3 regions of the Paenibacillus sp. FSL R10-2199 genome follow, and region 2 is predicted to be linked to each of the others. Evidence: riboswitches for the same ligand, from Rfam matches in the RefSeq annotation. Region 2 holds a riboswitch; each other region holds the start of a gene.

Evidence for each region. Region 2 has a riboswitch for cyclic di-AMP ahead of NYE33_RS04020 (3D domain-containing protein). Riboswitches for the same ligand answer to the same signal wherever they lie in the genome.
Region 1: another riboswitch for cyclic di-AMP. It lies ahead of NYE33_RS21530 (APC family permease); the one in region 2 lies ahead of NYE33_RS04020 (3D domain-containing protein).
Region 3: another riboswitch for cyclic di-AMP. It lies ahead of NYE33_RS31140 (hypothetical protein); the one in region 2 lies ahead of NYE33_RS04020 (3D domain-containing protein).

Annotation. Positions count from the first base shown of each region.
Region 1 covers NZ_JBBOBO010000001.1:4,883,219-4,890,160, reverse strand. Annotated here, with positions in the region: gene NYE33_RS21550 (ABC transporter ATP-binding protein) at 1-88, opposite strand, end outside; gene NYE33_RS21545 (FecCD family ABC transporter permease) at 146-1,168, opposite strand; gene NYE33_RS21540 (FecCD family ABC transporter permease) at 1,180-2,238, opposite strand; gene NYE33_RS21535 (iron-hydroxamate ABC transporter substrate-binding protein) at 2,459-3,472, opposite strand; gene NYE33_RS21530 (APC family permease) at 3,671-5,488, opposite strand; cyclic di-AMP (ydaO/yuaA leader) riboswitch at 5,617-5,776, opposite strand; gene NYE33_RS21525 (disulfide oxidoreductase) at 6,003-6,437, opposite strand; gene NYE33_RS21520 (DsbA family protein) at 6,434-6,942, opposite strand, start outside.
Region 2 covers NZ_JBBOBO010000001.1:925,131-932,072, reverse strand. Annotated here, with positions in the region: gene rsmI (16S rRNA (cytidine(1402)-2'-O)-methyltransferase) at 1-869, shown strand, start outside; gene NYE33_RS04035 (AbrB/MazE/SpoVT family DNA-binding domain-containing protein) at 1,783-2,037, opposite strand; gene NYE33_RS04030 (HD domain-containing protein) at 2,342-3,625, shown strand; gene NYE33_RS04025 (TatD family hydrolase) at 3,679-4,449, shown strand; cyclic di-AMP (ydaO/yuaA leader) riboswitch at 4,648-4,877, shown strand; gene NYE33_RS04020 (3D domain-containing protein) at 5,166-6,326, shown strand; gene rnmV (ribonuclease M5) at 6,487-6,942, shown strand, end outside.
Region 3 covers NZ_JBBOBO010000002.1:738,271-745,212, reverse strand. Annotated here, with positions in the region: gene NYE33_RS31160 (DUF1961 family protein) at 1-22, shown strand, start outside; gene NYE33_RS31155 (polysaccharide deacetylase family protein) at 600-1,400, shown strand; gene NYE33_RS31150 (hypothetical protein) at 1,508-2,704, shown strand; gene NYE33_RS31145 (glycoside hydrolase family 88/105 protein) at 2,701-5,103, shown strand; cyclic di-AMP (ydaO/yuaA leader) riboswitch at 5,376-5,562, shown strand; gene NYE33_RS31140 (hypothetical protein) at 5,718-6,263, shown strand; gene NYE33_RS31135 (flotillin family protein) at 6,264-6,942, shown strand, end outside.

The DNA.
Region 1 (6,942 bases), 4.0 Mb from region 2:
CTGTCGGAAGTGACAGGTTCAGCCCCTTTACAATCATTGCCTCTGCGTATCCGATACTCAGCTGTTCTGTATTCAAACGTTCCGACATGATACTCACTCCTCAGGATTTTAATTTTTCATGATAATTCGCCTATGAATGCCTATGTTAAGCCTTAGATTTTGCCAAAAGATATAAAAAGTACGGGGCGCCGATGATCGCCACCACGATACCTGTAGGTATCTCTGTAGGCTGCAGAATCCAGCGCCCGATGGTGTCTGCGGTAAGCAGCAGCAGCGCGCCTATCAGAGCGGCTACAGGCAGCATGATCTGATGACGCGGGCCTACAAGTCTGCGGGCGAGATGCGGTGCAATCAGTCCGACGAAGCCGATGCCTCCGCTGACCGAGACGCAGGCGCCTGCGAGAGCCACAGCAGCAGCCAAGAGCAGCAGACGTTCCCGCTCCAGCGGCAGCCCAAGTCCCTTGGAGGTTTCATCCCCCAGGTTTAGTACGTTAAGCACCCGGGCTTTGTAGAACGCGAACGGCAGCAGAATCAATATCCAGGGGAGCAATGCCAGCACGAACCGCCAGTCTCCGCCCCAGATTTTGCCGGCCAGCCAGATGGCTACGAACTGATAATTCTGCGGGTCCAGTCTTAACGACAGGATCAGCTGAAAAGCGTAAATGCCGGCACCTACGGCAATTCCGATCAGGATCAGCCGTGTCGGCGAGAGTCCGTCGGCTCTCCGGTAGGAGAGAAAATAGATCAGCGTGGCCGTAAGCGCTGCACCTGCCAGCGCCAGCAGCGGAAGAACAAAGATGGGCCCCGCTGTGGTTGCCGGGACAAATGAAATGAAGATCAGCACTGCGAATCCCGCTCCGGCGTTAATCCCTAAGGTAGAGGGTTCAGCAAGAGCATTGCGCGACAGGCCTTGCAGAATAGATCCGGATACTGCGAAACCCGCCCCGATGAGCAGTGAGATCACTATACGCGGCAGCCGGAAATCAAACAGAATCAGCTTCTGCTGTTTGGTTCCTTCACCGAGCAAAGTATGTAGAACATCAAGTGGTGATAAGCGCATGAAGCCGGTATTCATACTGACAATAAAAATAATGACGATAAGTGCAGCAAGCAGCGTTAGAATACCGGCTTCTCTGGTGCGGCGCGATTTCACTGAGGGTACAGACATGGTCCTGTTCATTACAGCTCCCCCTTGCGCTTGCTGGCCAGATAGATGAAGAACGGTACGCCGATTACTGCAATCAGGGCACCTATCGGTGTTTCATAAGGCGCATTAATCATTCTCGCAGCGATATCGGCAAAGAGGATCAGGACGCTCCCGAGTACTGCCGAGCAAGGAATGATCCAGCGGTAATCCACCCCCACCAGATAACGGGTAATATGCGGAACCATTAATCCGACAAAAGCAATCGGGCCCACCGTCGAGACCGCCGCTCCGGCAAGAATGACCACAATGATCATCCCTACGGTCTGTACTAGCCGTGTGCGCTGCCCCAGTCCAGCGGCAACATCCCTTCCCAGGCTTAACAGCGTGATGGAACGCGAGAGCACCAGCGACCCGATAAGCGCACCTGCAACCCAGGGGGACATAATCTTGAGCTGTGTCCAGTTCGCTCCCCCAATCCCGCCTGCCATCCAGAACGCGATATCCTGGGAGAGGTGATACAGAATGGCGACGCCTTGGCTGAGCGCCAGCAGCATAGCACTGACCGCCGCACCCGCTAAGGTCAGGCGTAGCGGTGTCAGCCCGCTATGGGACAGCGAACCGATGCCGAAGACTAAGAGCGATGCCACAGCCGCTCCAATGAAGCAGTAGATCATGATATACATGAAAGACAGCGAAGGCGCAAAGGCGAAAGCCAATGCCAGGCCGACACCGGCTCCGGCGTTGAGTCCCAGCAGCCCCGAATCCGCCAGCGGATTCCGGGTCATTCCCTGCATGATCGCGCCGGCAACAGCAAAACATGCCCCCACCAGTGCTCCAGCCAAAGCCCGGGGGATTCGCAGCTCCCGGATGACCTGATGCTGTCCCAGCTCCGGATTGAAGCGGACAACAGCTTCCCATACAGTAGCCAGCCGGATATCTGCTGCTCCTACCGATACAGACAACATCAGTCCGAAGACGATGACAGCTATTCCGAGCAGCAGTATCGTAGCTGCAGCCACCGGCCGCGACTTGATGGGTTTATCCCCTGCAGCCGTAGAAGGATTGAGGTTAGAACGTGTGGATGAAACCATAAGCCGTCTCCTTAACAGGATTATTACTTGCTTCTAATTGATTATCATTCTCATTATCGCAAATATATGAATTTTGTACAAGCAGATAACGCGTAATCTATGCTGAACGCCCTCATCTATCGCTCCATTTAAAAAAAGGTGCAGATCATCGTATCCGGGGATACAAGGACCTGCACACTCTATACCGGCAGAGGCTGATTACCGGCATTTTGAACGCATCTTATTTTACAAGACTGCTCAGAGCATCATCAATTGTTTTGGAGTTAGCTATAGGACCGCTGTACAGCCAGCTGGTTGATCTGCTAAACTCATGAACATTCCCCGCCTTAACAGCCGGAATCCCCTTCCAGATCGCGCCATCCGTAACTTCAGCAGCATCCGCCCCGTCACTGTTCACTAGGATGATATGATCTGCAGTCAGCTCAGACAATTTCTCAAGTGATATCGGATTCCACGTTGCTCTGGACTCAGCAGGAATTTCGGTAACCAGATTCGGAAGCTTCACGCCAAGATCACCATACAGGACTGCCCCGCTGCTGCGGGTTTCATCTACTATATAGAAGTTCTTGGATACCAGCCAGAGAATGGCAACGGACTCATCGCCGATCGCAGCGGAGATTTTTGTTTTGGCATCAGCCGCTTTTTGATCATAGGCAGCAATGGCTGCTTCAGCTTCAGGCGTTTTGTTCAACAGCTCGCCGATCTTGAGCAGCGATTTGCGCCAGTCCTTGCTGACTTCGTCGCCGAGTACATACGTTGGTGCAATTTTGTTCAGCTGGTCATACAGACCGTTCTGGACAGTACCTTCCGATTGTACAATAGTGAAGTCCGGTGCGAAGCTGGTTACAGCTTCGAGTGGAAGGTCATAGCTGATGGTTGGAATGTCCTTAAGCTCAGCTGCAAGGTAATCCTGAGTGCCGTTTGTCACGGACCATTGGGCAACCGGAGTCACGCCAAGTGCGACCAGATAGTCTTCCAGATAAGAAGCAAGCACACGCTGCGGGTTCGCAGGGACAGTGACTTTATGTCCCATGGCATCCGTTACTGTTTGCTCTACCGCTGGAGCTGTTGTTTCTGCCGGTGCAGTAGTGGCTTCTGCAGGTGCCGTAGTTGCCGCAGCTCCGTTATTGGCTGCATTGTTATTTCCGCATGCGGATAATAAGAACGTCGTGGTCATGAGTCCGGCCATAGCCAGCTTCATGCTTGTTGATCTTTGCAGGTTGAACGAAAACATTAATTACCCCTCCTGTATATACATTCATTATTGGTCAAAGGTGATTGCGGCCTTCGCCTCACATAAACTGATGATATTGATTCTCATTCTCTATGTCAACTAAATTATCTGATTCCATTTATACTCACCCTGCGCATAACAAAAAACGGCTATTCCCGCAACCTGCGGAAACAGCCGTTTTACATATAAAGGGTATGTCTATTTGTGCAAATGATACGGTACAGTTGCTATAACGATATCCTTCTGATTCATCAGATAAGAGCGGATGAACAAGCTGGTCTGATTATGCAGAATCGCCTGCCACCAATGCTTCGTAACAAATTGCGGAATGAGTACAGTAATGTGGTCTGTAGAAGCGGTTTTCCACTCCACCGTATCGATGAATTTCACCAGCGGGCGGATGATGCTGCGGTAACGAGAGCGGAGTACAATCAGGCGCACTCCAGGGTTCCACTCTTCCCACTTCTGTTCCATTTTGTGAATCTCTTCTTCATCGAATCCGACATATACAGCCACTACATTCTCAGTCAATGACTTCGCATAGCTGATCGAATGCAGTACTGCACGGGTGACACCGGCAACAGGTACAACCACTGTGCTTCCTTTAATGCAAGGTTTATCCGTAGCCGGACAAATACGCAGCTGATCGGCAATATTCATATAATGGCGGTGAATCCGGTGGAACACGATGATTACAAGCGGCAGGAAGATGAAGGCCATCCATACACTCGAGAATTTAGTAATAATGAAGATGAGCGTAATGGTTAAGGTTGTGAGCATGCCTACTGTATTCACAGCGAATTTGCTCTGCCAGCCCTTAGGCTTGGTTCTGTACCACTGGACCATCATGCCAAGCTGTGAAAGGGTAAACGGAATGAATACCCCAACGGCGTATAATGGAATCAACCCTTCGGTATTTCCGTGAAAAGCAGCTACAAGCACAGCCGACATTACGCCGAGGAAAATAATGCCGTTGGAGAATCCCAGCCGGTCTCCGCGCACCATGAAGGCGTGGGGTAAATATTTGTCTTTGGCGAACATGAACGCCAGCAGCGGGAAGGCCGAATACGCTGTATTCGCCGCCAGGAACAAGATTACTGCGGTGATGCCTTGGATGAAGAAGTACAAACCGCCGCGGCCAAAGGTAGACTCGGTAATCTGTGACACAACCGTTGCTTTCTCGTCCGGCATGATACCGTACCAATAAGCCAAAAGCGTAATCCCCGTGAACATAGCCCCGAGAATCAGACCCATCAGCATCAGCGTTTTAGCCGCATTTTTCTCAGCCGGTGCTTTGAAGTTAGGAATCGCATTGGAGACCGCTTCTACCCCGGTCAGTGCCGAACAGCCGGAGCTGAAGGCCTTAAGCAGAAGGAACATACTGACGTTCGATACCGCCGAGCCGATCTCAGGAACCTGGGCATGAGCACCGCCGGTTGCATACTTGAAGACTCCCGCGATAATCAGTACAAAGATGGAGACGACGAACAGATATACCGGAATGGCTATGAATGAAGCAGATTCAGTAACACCCCGCAGATTGACAATCGTTAAGAGCAGAATGACAGTAACCGCTATGAGTACACTATGATTATGAAGACCCGGGAACGCTGATGTGATCGCATCCGTTCCCGCCGAGGCGCTTACCGCCACCGTAAGAATATAATCCACCAGCAAAGAGCCGCCGGCAAGCAAGCCGGTATGAACCCCGAGATTGGTTTTGGCAACAATATAGGCGCCCCCGCCTTGCGGATAAGCAAAAATGGTCTGCCGATAAGACAGGATTAAGATGGCCAGCAGGCCCAATACGGCTAATGCAATTGGCAATGAGTACCAGATAGCTGTGAAACCTGCGGCCACAAGTACGATTAAGATTTGTTCTGTTCCGTAGGCTACAGACGAGAGCGCATCAGAAGACAGGACAGCCAGTGCTTTCACCTTGGATAACTTTTCATGATCGAGTTCGTTCGACTTCATCGGACGCCCGATCAATAGTCGTTTTACCTTGCTTACCATTGTAGTAACAGTTCCTCTCTTTGTTAAGTTGAAACGGCAGTACCGCGCGCTGTTTTCATAAGTGGATTTCATAAATGCAGGCACAAAAATAAGCATACGGAAATGATCCGCATGCCTTGAGTGCATGGTCATTATCCCACTATTGCTTACGAGGTTAGCTGGCGGATTCGGGCTGTGGTAGCCCTACGGTTTTCGAGTCTGCTGACCCGCTTCCGATTCACCCCGTTGGCACTCGGCCAAGTTTGGTTCCCCCGTTTTTCCTTCCGGAAAATTCAGCGCATATTCAACTTCTCACAAGGACTAATATTAATCTACAATGCCTCTTCCGTAAAGCGTTGAAACAAATGAAAAAAGAATGAAAAACAACCAAAACAACCAAATCCATGATCCGGTATGTCTTGATCTTTCATTCTCTTTCATTATCCCTTTATCGCGTGATTTTACAGCGTTTCTGCATAATAATTTACACTTAATTTAAGGGGAATAGTTACTCTTCATTCTGCCTGACGGCTTCTTACTCACCTGCATCCTCTTTACGCCCTGTCCATAGCAGAATTGTGATTAATGCGAACGCAATGAGTGCCAGCAGCGGGATGGTGATGAATCCGAAATAATTCAGATAATCCGTGTTGCACGGCACACCGATTGTACATGGAAGCACCTTGCTGAGTGCCGGAATTTTCTGCTCTGCGTAATGATAGATCGAAATGCTTCCGCCAATCAAACTTAAGGGAAGGACATACGGGATAATGCGCTTATCCCCCCGGTAAGTGGCGATTCCGAGCAAAATCAGCTGCGGGTACATAAATATCCGCTGAAACCAGCATAGCTTGCAGGGCTCATATTTCAGCACTTCACTGAGATACAGACTGCCTGCTACAGCAACAACCGAGACGAACCAGGCCAAGTAGAGACAATTCCGGCGGCAGAATGCAGAGAATTTATTCATTGTCCAGCCACAGCTTCCGCAGCTACCTGGATTTGAGCATCGATTTCCTCCATATTAAAAGGTTCATTCACTTTGACTCCATTGACAAACAATGACGGCGTGTTGGTTATGCCGGTGTCAGTGCCAAGCTGGATATCTCTCTCCAATTCGCTTTCGTAGGTCTTGTCTTCAATATCCTTACGCAGCAGGTCGAAGTCAATGGGCAGTTCTAATTGCTGTGCCAGACTTACCAGGAAGTCCGGTGTTGCCCACTCCACCTTTTCTTCACCCTGGTTAGCATAGATGGCATCGAAGAATTTCCAGAAAGCCTCTTGATTCTGATGGTATACGGAGAGTGCCGCGAGTGAGGCTGTTCTCGAATCCGTACCAATAAAGGCCAGGTTGACGAAGTAAAAGGCTGCTTTATCCTGATTGACATACTCCTGAACGATTTGCGGTTTAATCACCCCGGTGAACTGGGCGCAAGCCGGACATTTGTAATCGCCGAATTCAACGATTTTGACTG
Region 2 (6,942 bases):
ATGATGGAGCAAAGCCCGAAGGATGCGGCTGTCTGTATCTGGTGGCTACTCCGATCGGCAATCTGGAAGATATGACGTACCGCGCGGTGCGCACGCTGAAGGAATGCGATATTATCGCCGCAGAGGATACAAGACAGACGCGTAAATTACTGAGCCATTTTGAAATTACACCCTCGATGCTTTTCAGTTACCATGAGCACAATAAGGCGGCAAGCGGACCTGAATTGATACGCTATATAATAGAAGGTAAAAATTTAGCCCTTGTCAGCGATGCCGGCCTGCCGGCGATTTCAGACCCTGGAGCGGACCTGGTAGCACTGGCTGTAAGTCATCAAATTCCGGTCATTCCGATTCCCGGAGCTAACGCGGCGCTGTCAGCTTTGATTGCTTCAGGATTGCCTACCGCCAGCTTCACATTTATCGGTTTTCTGCCCAGAGAGCGCAAGGATATCCGGGCCGTTCTGGCACCTCTCCGTGCTGCTCAAGGCACACTGCTCTTCTATGAATCACCACATCGTGTCGCTAAGACGCTGGTCCATTTGAAGGAAGCCTTCGGCAACCGCCGGGTTACACTGGCCCGTGAACTGACCAAACGGTATGAGGAGTTTCTGCGCGGTACGATTAAAGAGTGTTGTGCCTGGCTGGAGGAGCATCCTCCGCTTGGTGAGTACGTAATTGTGCTTGAGGGAGAGAGCAAAGAAGAGGCGGAGCTCGCCGAGTCCTCCTGGTGGCGGGAGCTGAGCATCGAAGCTCATGTTGCCCATTATGAAACATCAGGCTTGACGCGCAAAGACGCGATGAAAAAAGCTGCCTCTGACCGTGGCTTGGCCAAGCGCGATATTTATAATGCGCTGCTGGAGCGGGAATAAGGGGATAGCGTAACTGATCACATTATTGCGAGTTAAGCATCTGTTAGATAAACTCCGAAATAGCTCAGATGATTAGAATGCTTGATGAAATAATTGTATTCTGTACACTTATTTGGATATAATTATTCCTTATATTAGATATAAGTGTAGTTTGTACATTTATATTTATGGAAAAAGGATGATTTAGAGGATATGTATGGATATAATTGTATGAAATGCAACTAAATTAATCATCCGCTCACTTTGGCATTAAATAACTGTACAGAATGCAGCTATCCATTTTTTCCAAGACCGATTATCCAATATTGCACCTAAACATTTGCCCGTATCAACTGGCTACACCAGTGTTAACTGCCACTCTGACAGATAGCAATTCCCGCAGGGAGAGCGTGCCGCAGCACGAAGGTAACATGAAGGCAAATAACCAGCACGCACCAAAGTTGCTAATCGGCTCCGACTTAAAGCGATTCGTGCAGGGAGAGCGGTTCCACACTCCAACGTCACTCAAGAGCGTAACCGCACATCCGCCGCAAGAGCGAAGCGTGCGGCGAAACACTGCGCATGGCAAGGCCCTGAGGATGCACCTTCAGGGAGTCCGAAAAGGGCCGGTCCACCGCCGAACATGACTTCCTTCCGCCCCATCTGCACAGTTAACCAAGCTTCCGGGTGTCCAGAGGGCCGGGGCCCTTGGGGGCCTCCCTATAGGGAGGGTTTGGGAGGGTAAGAAGAAGTTAAGGATTATGATCTAAGGGTTATGAATTTAATAGTTAATGTTTAAATAGGGTAAAGGGGTATCCGGGGAAAGTCCCCGAAAAAAGTGCAAAAAAATACCTCCCGCGCTAACGGGAGGCCAAGGAGATATAAAAAGGTTAGAATTAACAATTTGATTAGTTCCTATTATAACCTATTTGGTTTAGTTTGTCACAGGGGTAGGGATAGCAGAAATACATTCATGACAAACAATTTTACCTTTGAAATAGGTTACATTCTCAGCATTACCGCAGAAAATGCAGGCAGGCTCATATTTCTTAAGCATGATCCGCTCACCGTCCACGTAAATTTCGAGCGCATCTTTTTCTCCAATACCCAGTGTGCGGCGCAATTCAATTGGAATAACGACCCGTCCAAGCTCATCTACCTTACGTACAATTCCTGTTGATTTCATCATTACAATCGTTGCTCCTCTCAATTATCAAAAGCGTCAATATTCGACATTGTTCACTGTTTTATGATATTTATAATACCAACCATTCCCAAAACAGTCAACCTTTTTTGAGGCGAATTTTAAGGAAACTTTGAAGGAAACATTCATACCGCCATTGGTTAGGCATATATCCCAAAAAGAACCTCGAAAATATTTGTCGATTTGTAAATTGCTAAATTGTCATAATTCGACAAAGTACGACAATATTTATTATTATAACTGTAATTCCCCCCTATTTCTATGGATATTATTCAAAGGAGTTGATCTCATGAAGCAACCGCTGACAGAAGAGAAGGTATTTAAAGATCCGGTTCATAACTACATTCACGTCCAGGACACCATTATCTGGCGTCTGATTAACACCAAGGAGTTCCAGCGTCTGCGGCGCATCCGCCAGCTCGGTACCTCTTATCTGACTTTCCATGGCGCAGAACACAGCCGGTTTTCCCATTCGCTTGGTGTTTATGAAATTACCCGGCGGATTATATCGCAGTTTGAACGGAGCGGATATAAGGATTGGATGCCTGAGGAGAGTCTGCTTACCCTGTGTGCGGCGCTGCTGCATGATTTGGGACATGGCCCGTTTTCCCATTCTATAGAAGAAGCTTTTGAAATGGATCATGAGGACTGGACCTGCCGGATCATTCTGGAGGATACGGAAATCACCGCTATTCTGCGTGATGTAGCTGATGATTTCCCCAATAAAGTAGCCTCTGTGATCTCCAAAACGTATGAGCATGAAATTGTTGTCAATTTGGTGTCGGGGCCGCTGGATGCGGACCGGATGGATTATCTTTTGCGTGATGCCTATTATACAGGGGTAAATTACGGAACCATTGATATTGACCGGATTCTGCGGATGCTGCGCCCCTATGACGGCCGGGTAGTTGTTAAAGAATCCGGGATGCATGCGATTGAGGATTACCTGATGTCACGTTATCAGATGTACTGGCAGGTCTATTTCCATCCGGTAACACGCAGCTCGGAAATTATTCTGCGCCAGATTCTCCGCAGAGCCAAGGAGCTGGTGCAGGAGGAGTATGGTTTCCGGTTCATGATTGAGCCGCTAAGTGATTTGTTCCGCGGGGATGTAACGGTGGAGCAGTACCTGCTGCTGGACGAGGCTTTGATGCAGACAGCCTTCATGCAGTGGACGCTGGAGAAAGATGAAATTTTAAGCGACTTGTGCAGCCGGTTTATTCATCGTAAACTGTATAAATATGTGGAGATGGAGCATCTGGATACAGAGACAATTGACGAAATCCGCCGCAGCTTTGCCGGTGCCGGACTGCGTGCTGATTATGATCTGGAAATCGATTTTCCGACAGATCTTCCTTATGATGTATTCCGTCCGGGGGATGCTTTTGACAGCAAACAGATTCTGCTTCTGGACCGTCATGATAAGCTGCGGGAGATCTCAGAGGTATCGGATATTGTACGCTCAATCAGCGGGATTCACCGAGGCAGATACCATCTCTATTTCCCGCAGGACAGGCTGCAGAAAGCCCTTCCACAGCTGCCGCCCTCCATCGCAGATATTTTTGCAAAATAACCTAAAATACTTGTAATTCATCATAGAAATCAAGGCGGAAAGGATGAAATATAATGCAGTTATTCGACACACATACCCATCTGGATGCTCCGCAATTCGACGAGGACCGCGAGGAGGTAATCGCCCGGGCGCTGGAGTCCGGAGTCAGTAAAATGATCAATATCGGCTTCAACCGGGAGACGATTCCGACAACGATGGAGCTCGCAGAGAAATATGATTATATTTATGCAGCGGTGGGCTGGCATCCACAGGATGCATTCAGTATGAAGGAGGGCGACCTCGAATGGATCGCTTCGCTTTGCAGTCATCCCAAGGTAGTGGCCATCGGTGAGATCGGACTTGACTATTATTGGGACACCTCTCCTAAGGATGTGCAGCATGAGGTATTCCGCAAGCAAATTGGCCTGGCTCGTGAACTGAAGATGCCAATCTGTATCCATAACCGCGATGCCCACGAGGATGTAATCCGGATTCTGCGGGAGGAAAAAGCGGGTGAGGTTGGAGGGGTGATGCATTCGTTCTCCGGCAGCTGGGAAAGCGCCAAAATGTGTCTGGATCTCGGCTTCCATTTGTCCTTCGGCGGACCGATTACGTTTAAGAATGCAAGGGTGCCCAAAGAGGTGCTCGCCCAGACTCCGCTGGACCGGCTGCTGATCGAAACGGACTCCCCATATTTGACTCCGCACCCCTTCCGCGGCAAGCGGAATGAGACCGCACATGTAAGACTGGTAGCGGAGGCAGCTGCGGCAATAAAAGGGATTGATTTACAGGAATTGGCTGAAATTACGTATGCGAACGCACTGGAACGATTTGGGATTGTCTGAAAACGGGAGAAAAAGCGGTGAAAAATGAAGTATAGCCGATATATTAAACTTTTATAGTCTAAAAACGGCTGAATATTACAATATTTTAATCATTTTTTTACGTAAACGTGGTTGAATCGTCCTTTACAACATGCATCAAAACAGGATATCATCTTTTCAGTGCAGTGAGCTGTTGTTACTGTGACAGTCACTATTTCATGGATCGTCTCGCTGAGTCTCCGTATGGAGAACGGGGGAACCAATAAATGCCCTGCCGCATGCCCGTACATAGAGTACAACACAGAATTGCCGCAGAATTTATTTGATTTCTTCACGTGGTCTTTGGGGTGAATTTGAGGGCAACCGCCGTGAGCGGGTGACCTGAGATAGGGCGTCTCTCTTATGCCCGAACCCGACAGCTAACCCCGTAAGCGCAAGTAAGAGAGGAAACCTCGTGCATAAACATTCCCGCGTATTCGACACCGGAGAAGCCACGAAAGAGTCCTCTGTGAACTCTTTTTTGGGCTTTTTTTTGTTTTGAATAATGCGGATGTTCCCGGCATACTGTTATATAACAGATATCCGGAGTAGCTATGCCGAGCAGGCGATCCATGAGCAGGAAACGCTGGAGCAATGCGGGCGTATCCTGTTGCAATCTCAAACCTAGTTTCGTCAGAAATGATGCAGTCACCTTGATATAACTTGGACGACGGGGCTATGTAAGGAGGATGGAGAGAGTGGGCGTATTCCAACCAGAGGTATCCCATGATTCGCAATCATCCAGCAGGTCTTTCGCATTACGGTTGAAGCAAGTGAATCCTCGCGTACTTTCACTTGCAGGTGTGATATCGATTGTTATCGCACTGTTAATTCTGCTGTACGTACACGGTCAGAGTAATAAAGAAATTATTTTAGTTATAGACGGACAGGTACAGACACTGGAGACGCGGGAAGCGCTGCTCAGTGATGTGCTGGCAAAGGAACAAATTTCGCTGCAGCCGTATGATGAGCTATCTATTGGCCTTAGTGATGAAATACAAGACGGCGACCGTGTCGTAATCACCCGTGCGCAGAAGCTTGTGCTTACTGCAGACGGTGCAACCAAGACCATATACACCACCGAGGATTCGCTCGGAGATGCCATTACCAAGCTGGGTTACAGCCTGGAGGGCAATGACAAGATTTTCCCTTCGCTTGATACCGCAGTCACACCCGACATGGAAGTCAAGATTGTCCGTATTACCAAGCAGACCGTACAGCGGACAGTAAACTTGCCTTTTAAGGTCATCAAAACCGCAGACCCCTCTCTGTATAAGGGAGACGTAAGAGTTGCACAGGCAGGCAAGCCGGGCGCGATCATCCAGCATATCGAGAAGATATATCAGGATGGGGAGCTAGTCTCCATGAATATGGTCGGCAAGGAAGTTCAGACGGTAACCAAAGATAAGGTTATTGCTGTCGGTACCAAAGCGGTTCCGAAGCCTGTTGTAGCTGCTGCAACTACATCCAAAGCAACAACAACCTCCAAATCATCCAAAGTCAGTGCGAAGAGCAACAACGTCACGAGCAAGGCAGGCGTAGATTTTGAATACAAAAAAATGATCAAAAACGTATCCATGACGGCTTATTCCTCGGAAGAACCGGGAATTGGAACACGCACCGCCTCCGGCACACGCGTAACGGAAGGCCGCACTATTGCAGTGGATCCGAATGTAATACCAATTGGCTGGTGGGTGTACATTGAGGGATTAGGGTTTCGCCGAGCAGAGGATACCGGCGGTGCCATTAAAGGCAACAAGGTGGATGTTTACTACGATTCACTGAGCCATGCCCGTAATTTCGGCCGGAAGTCGCGGACCATCTATGTGATTGGACCTGTGAAGCCGGAGCTTAACTAAGCGGCAAGTCTTTTGCAAATTAGCGGTTTATAAGATATAGTGGGGGTAGCACTTACGGAATTTAGAGAGCTGCCGCTCATCACTTATACATTCTTTAGCCAAAAAGAAGGGGAGCGAATCCTCTTCTTTTTGCGTTTTAGAGTAAGGGAGTAAATTATTTATGATTAAAGAATTAATTGTCGTCGAAGGTAAAAGCGATACCGTGGCCGTTAAGCGGGCCGTAGAAGCGGATACGATTGAAACAGGCGGTTCCGCAGTGGACCGCAAGGTCATTGCGAAGATTACATTAGCCATGGAACGCAGAGGGGTTATCATCCTCACGGATCCCGATCATGCCGGAGAGCGAATTCGCAAAATTGTCTCCTCCAAGGTACCCGGATGCAAGCACGCATTCATTCCGGAGAAGGATGCTACCCGCAAAGGGGATATAGGTGTGGAGAATGCCTCGCCTGAGGCCATCCGCCATGCGCTGGAGCATGTCCACACTTCTTTTGAAGGGGCACCGGCTGTAATCGGGCTGGATGATCTTATGGCCGCAGGCATGATGGTACACGCACAGGCAGCAGAGAGAAGAATGCAGCTTGGCAATCTGCTGGGTATCGGTTATTGCAACGGC
Region 3 (6,942 bases), on a different contig from region 2:
TCTGGTTGTCTATGCTCCTTGATTGCCCGGAGGAACGAAAAGAAAAAAAGAGGCGATAGATAGGGGGAATTTCGCACTGCAGGAGGATTGAACCGGTAATCTTTCGTATTAGCACCGGGTTCCTTGCTTGAAATGCTGACTTTCTGTGACGCTGCCTTAGGGCCTAAGCTTTAACTGTATTTTGTGCAACTAAAGCGATCGATTATTGCACTGCGAGAGCTTTAATTGTATTTCATGCAGTTAAAAGTACACATATTTGGAAAAGAAGACGCTTCGCCATTTTTAATTGTACAGAATACAGTTAACCCGGCAAAACCCGTGTTTTGCCGTCTTTTAAGTGCAGGAAATACAACTATATAGAGTGAGCTTAAGAATCTGACTTGCTTCATGGACGAAGTCCTTGCTCCGCAAGGGGGGGGCGTCCATCAACTGGCCATCATTCTATAACTGCTATCTGCTCCTCATTATTACACTCAACAGACCTGCTAGCGCAAGGTTCTGCAGAGGAAGTCTTTTACAAGTTCAAGCCATATAGTTCAGATCCTAAGTGTGTCTTATATAGATCATTCATTCTCATATGCAAAGGAGGCTTAACCGTAATGTCCGGAGTGTATTACTGCTATCCGCAAGGCCGGCATAAGGCGCTGACGATGAGCTATGACGACGGCAGACGGGCAGATGAACGGCTGGTCAGCCTGTTCAACATGCACGGAATCAAGGGTAGCTTTCACCTGAATTCGGGACTGCTTGGAGAAGGCGACCGCATTCGGGCAGAGGAAGTCGCCGCCTTGTACCGCGGTCATGAAGTCAGCGCGCATACGCGGAGCCATCCGACCATGGCACGCTGCCCGCAGGAGTATATTGTTGAGGAGATTATGGAGGACCGCAAAGTATTGGAAGGGCTAATCCGCCAGCCGGTCCGCGGAATGTCTTATCCGAACGGGTCCTATACGGCGGAGATCAAGGGGCTGCTGCCCCATCTGGGCATCGAATATGCCCGTACTGTCCAGAGCAGCGGCGGGTTCGACCTCCCGGAGGACTGGCTGGAGTGGCAGGCCACCTGTCACCATAACCGGGATTTGCTTGCCCTCGGCGAGACTTTTATAGGACTGCATAAGCGCCAGTATCTCTATCTGATGTATGTGTGGGGCCATAGCTACGAATTCGACAATGATAACAATTGGGAGCTGATGGAGCGCTTCTGTGCCATGGCCGGCGGCCGGGACGACATCTGGTATGTGACCAACCTCGAGCTGGTTCATTATATGAAGGCCTGCCGGGGTCTGGTTTTTTCTGCCGCACGGGATTTTGTATACAATCCGGGAGCTGCTGCCGTCTGGCTGGAGGTTGCCGGAACTGTGGTCGGGGTGCCTGGAGGACAGACTGTGGAGTTAGGCTGATTACAGGACTGGGATAGAGATAAGGAGGAATTACTGTGAAAAAAACGAATCAATCGCTGCATCGGCTGGCCGGAATCGATATTTCAGCCGCCGGTCCAAGATGTAAAATGCTGCTCGGTGATCTGGACGGGGACGGCAGGGCAGAGCTGCTGCTGGTTCAGCCGGATAACCGCCAGGATGTCCGTTATATTCCGCATCAGGTGCAGTGCCTGACTGCCTATGATCTGGAGGGCCGTCTGTTGTGGCAGACCGGGAAGCCGGATGAGGGTGCAGGCAGCTCAGGGTCGGATTATCCGGCCCAAATCTTCGATATTGACGGAGACGGCGCGCTTGAGGTGCTGTGTGTGATGGATGACCGGCTGCAGATTCTGGAGGGGGCGACGGGCAAGGTCAAGTCGGTCCATCCGCTACCGGCCAAGGAAGCCCATGACTGTATCATTATTGCCGACCTGAAGGGCAGCGGACATCCTTCCGACATTATCCTCAAAGACCGCTATCATCAGCTGTGGGCACTGAACTCCAGCTTCGAATTGCTCTGGACCCATCAGGGCAATGTGGGGCATTATCCGTGGGTGTTCGATCTTGACGGAGACGGGCGTGATGAGATCATGGCCGGATATGATCTGCTGGATGCGGACGGAAACCGGCTGTGGAGCTGCCATGATCTGGAGGATCATGCGGATTGCCTGTGGGTCGGCGATGTGAATGGAGACGGAGTGCCGGAGCTGGTGATCGGCGGCAGTGTGACGGTGATGTATGACCGTGACGGGCATGAGCTGTGGCGGTATGAAGGCTCCATTGAATCGCAGCATCTGGCGCTCGGACGGTTCCGTCCCGACCTGCCGGGTCTGCAGATTGCCGGTCTCGACCGTATGGTCCGTGAAGATGACGGCAAGGGCCTGCGCGGTAAAGACGCGATGTTTCTGCTGGACCAGTCCGGTCAGGAGCTGTGGAAGGAAGAGCGCACCACGGACGGCTGGCTGACGATCGTTGAAGCCGTAAGTCATTTCTGGAAGGATGCGCCGGATTATATTCTTGCTTACCGCCGGGGCGAAGCTGTGCTTCCCGCGCTCTATGACGGCTATATGAATATCGTTGCCCGGTTTGCCGAGCAGGGATACGCCGTGCATGGGGACCTGCTGGGCAGCGGGACCGAGCAGGTCATTATTTATACGGATGAGCTTGCGGCCGTCTATGCCGGCGAACCGCTCCCGCTGCAGGCGGTGCATCCCGGGCGGCAGCTGCCGCAGCCCAAGCGGCTGTACAGCTCCACCCTCTATCCCGGCGGTGAGGTGGCGTTGTGATAGGCGGTGAGGCAGGCAATGGAAGGGTGACGGTGAAGAGTGGTGAGGCAGCGAAGAGCGGGCATACTGTGGAGGCTGGCGGGACTGTGAAGAACAGCAAGACTGTGGAGGCTGGTGTTCCGGCATATTTTGATCCGCAGAATTCTATCGTGCGTACGGCTGGAGAGCATACCGAATCCGTGCTTGCGATCGTAGCCAATCGCTATATCGGTGCCAATCCGCCGCAGCCTCCGGTGTACCGGGTGCATCTGGAGGACAGCTTTCCGCGGCTATCCGACTGCCGGTATGAGATGAATCTGAAGGAACGGCTGCCGGAGCTGCAGGACGGGGAATTTGTCTATGTCTGGGGCAAGCTGTGGAGCGAAGCAGAGAGCGATATCCCGCTGGCTGTCAGCTGCTTCGGTCCGGTAACGGTCTATGTCAATGGCTCCGCCGTGTTCCAGTCCAATCTGAACGACGATGTATTTCCGGACCGCAGGGCCTACTTCCGGACCGGGCTAAGCCAGGGCTGGAACCATGTGCTGCTGGAATTCACCGCAGTCGGCACGGGCTGCGGCGGCATCTTCGGCACGGGCAGCGTGAAAGGCGCGCCGCTGCATTTCCTGGCCCCGACAGCCGGGCGCAGCGGCTGTGAGGGCTGGATTTACAGCGCGCCGCAGCAGAGCAGATGGATGTTGCAGCCGGAGTGCGAGCGCGCCGGCGTTCCTCAGGGAGGAACAGCAGCACTCCAGGCGGAGCCGCTGCAAAGCGCATTCCGCAGCGGCGCGGCCGAAGCGGCGCTCGCGTCCCGCTGTGCCTGGTATCCGCAGGCCGGATGGCCGGATACCGTGGCCTGCGCCGGGAATCTCGCGCGTATCTTCGGCGAGGTTCCCGGCGCGAAGGCGCTGGCCTGGAGCCGGCTGGCGGTGACAGCGCCGGGCTTCACTGACACCCGGCTGAGCCTCCGCAGCCGGGACGTGGCGGCACTCCGGGTCTATGTGGATGGCAGGCTTGCCGCCATCCAGCCCGGGGGGAGTGCCGGGCTTGAATGTGTGCTGCCGCTGGGCTTCGGCAGCCATGATCTGCTGGTCGAGGCCGTCTGCGGCGGCCCGGACTGGGGCTTCCGGCTGGAAGCGGCGGACGCAGGGGGAGAAGCGGAAGCGGACACCGTGAACCTGGTCTTGCCGCATCCTGTGGAAGGGCAGGCAGGACCCTGGCTGTATCTGGGGACCTTCCTTGCATCGGCTGCACCGGAGGCTGCTGCGGCGGCTATGATGGATACTCCCTTTGGGGAAGGGGCGGAGAGCTGCTTCTGGCGGGTAGACCGCCCCGGCGGAGCGGTCAGGCCGTATCTGGAGAGCACGCTGTACGGACGCTGGAATTATCCGCTGGGCGTGACGTTATACGGGCTGCTGTGCACAGGGACAGTGCTGGATGATTCCCATTACACCGCTTATACCAGAGGCCATATTGAGCAGTGCACACGGCTTCATGAATATTCACTCTGGGACACGGGCCGTTATGGCGCTCCGGGAATTAATCAGCAGCTGGCGCTAATCGACTCCCTGGATGATTGCGGCTCATTCGGTGCGGCGATGCTGGCAGCGCACAGCGTGCAGCCGCTGCCTGGAGCAGCCGGGGCGGCAGAATACATTGCCCGTTACATTCAAGGGACACAGTCCCGTGACGAGGCGGGTGCGCTCTACCGCACCCGGGGCACGACCGATTTCATGCAGGGAACAATGTGGTGTGATGATTTGTATATGAGCACCCCTTTTCTGGTCCGGTACTATCAGCTAACCGGAAATGCTGCCTATCTGGATGACGCCGTGGCCCAGTTTCTGCACTACCGCGAGCGGCTGTTCCAGCCGGAGCTTGGCATTATGCACCATGTCTATGACTATAAATTCGGCAAGCCGAATGGTGTGCCTTGGGGCAGAGGCAACGGCTGGGTGCTGTTCTCACTGACCGAGCTGCTGGAGATTCTGCCGGAGCAGCACCCGCAGCGGCCGGAGCTGCTGGATTATTTCCGGGAGCTGTGTGAAGGGTATCTGCGGCTACAGGATGCTGCAGGGCTATGGCATCAAGTTCTGACGGATGCTGAATCCTATGCGGAGGCATCCTGCTCTTCAATGTTCGTGTATGCCTTCGCTAGAGGGGTGCGCAGAGGCTGGCTGCTCAAGCCGCACCCCTACGCCGCTGCGGCAATACGCGGCTGGCACGCCCTTGCCGAATACTGCATCGACAAGCAGGGGAATGTCTACGGCGTCTGCCGGGGATCAGGCTACTCGTTCAATAAGCTCTATTACAAGGAGCAGCTCACCTGGCAGCTCAACGATACTCACGGAATTGGCATAGTACTGCTGGCCGGTATTGAAGCGCTGGAGCTTACGCGGGAGCTGGAAGCACAGAAACGATAAAGAAATTATACTGTATTGATAATATTTGCTGGCCGAGGCTGTCTAGTAAGCAGATTCACTGCTTACTAGACAGCCTCTTTGCTATGTAACAGCACTGCTCCAGAGAAACGGAGCAAGAAGGAGTAAATCATCGGCCGCTTAAGAACGAAAGCAAAGAATACGCCTTCATTCATGCAGGGACGGCATTTTTGGCTTCTTTTGTCAACCGCAGCGTTTTACATTAAATGGCTGCAGGCGTAAGATTCAAATCAACAACCGAATGAAATTTAACTGTTCTCAAATGGCTGAATTCCAGTAATGGGAACGGGGGAACCAACGGTGATTACGGCTTTTGCTCAGATAGCGGCCGCTCACCTGGGGTGAATCCTTGCTGCATGCTGTAACGGTGCTCCGGCAAGGTAGGGCAATCTCGCTGCCCGAATCCGTCAGCTAACCCCGTAAGCCTCGAAGAGAGAGGATGAGCGCCATGATCGATTAACCGACCACGGAGAGCCCTGTTGCTGCTGTGGTCTTTTTGCTGTGCAGCAGCAGTGGAAGACGGTCTGAATCAAAAATAACAATTCATATAACAACGGGAAAGTGTATTTATAATGTGATCTGAACTGCCTAAGGAGGTGATCGTTATCTTAACTATATTTATCGTGTGCTTCTGGGTCGGACTGCTCCTGCTCCTCAGCGGCGGACTTCACGGGCATGGCCTGGCGGGTCATCTGCATGCGGGGGGCGGTGACGCCGGGGGGCCGGGCTTTGTGCCTATACTCCCGCTGATGGTGTTTGTCACAGTCTGGGGCGGCTCCGGTTATGTGCTTATCCGCTTCAGCGGAATGGGCGTGCTTGCAGTAGTGCTGATCTGCACCATGATTGCCTTGCTGACAGGTTGTCTGATGTATGCAGTGTTGGCCCGGGTGATGACCCGGTATGACAGCAGCATGAATGAATTGGATTATGAGCAGGCAGGGCAGCTTGGGTACATCAGTGTACCTGCAGCAGATGGGACAGCCGGGGAAATGAAATATGTGCTGCACGGAACGATGCGCTCCATTGGAGTGAGGGCAGCAAGCGGCCAGCAGCTTGTGAGGGGCGACAGGGTGATTATTTTGAAGGTGGATAAGGGAATGGCGGAAGTAACCCTCTTCGAGAGGGAATTCGGAGAATTATAAATGACGGGAGTGTCGGACCAAATGGTTATTCTTTATTTAATCTCGGGCATTGTTGTTGTTATTCTGCTGGCTTTGTTCAGTATCGTGACCGCTTATAAAAAAGTCCCGCCCAATCAGGCGATGATTGTATACGGTCTCGGCGGTAAAAGAGTGGTGCAGGGCGGCGGTACGTTCGTCATCCCCGGCTTCCAGAACAATAAGACCATCTCGATGATGCTGATGAGCTTCGATGTCATTCCGGCGCAGGCGATGTTCTCCCGGCAGGGCATCAAGCTCAACCTGGAGGCGGTCGCCCAGATAAAAATCAAAAGCGATCCCACCGCTATTCTGACGGCCAGTGAGCAGTTCATCGACCGGCCGGAAGAAGACCGCGAGACGATTATCCTGCATTCGGTGGAGGGCCACCTGCGCGGCTTGATCGGGCAATTGACGGTGGAATCCATCCTCAAGACGCCTGATGAAATCAACAGCAAGATGAGGGAGACCTGCTCGGAGGACCTCGACAAGATGGGGCTTGAGGTCGTCAGCTTCACCATCAAGAAAATTACGGATGACAAAGGGTATATCGACAATATGGGGGTTCCGGAAATTGAGCGCATCCGCCGCGATGCCAGCATTGCCAAGGCGGAAGCGGAACGCGACATTCAGATCAAGCAGGCCGAGGCGGAGAAGGAATCCT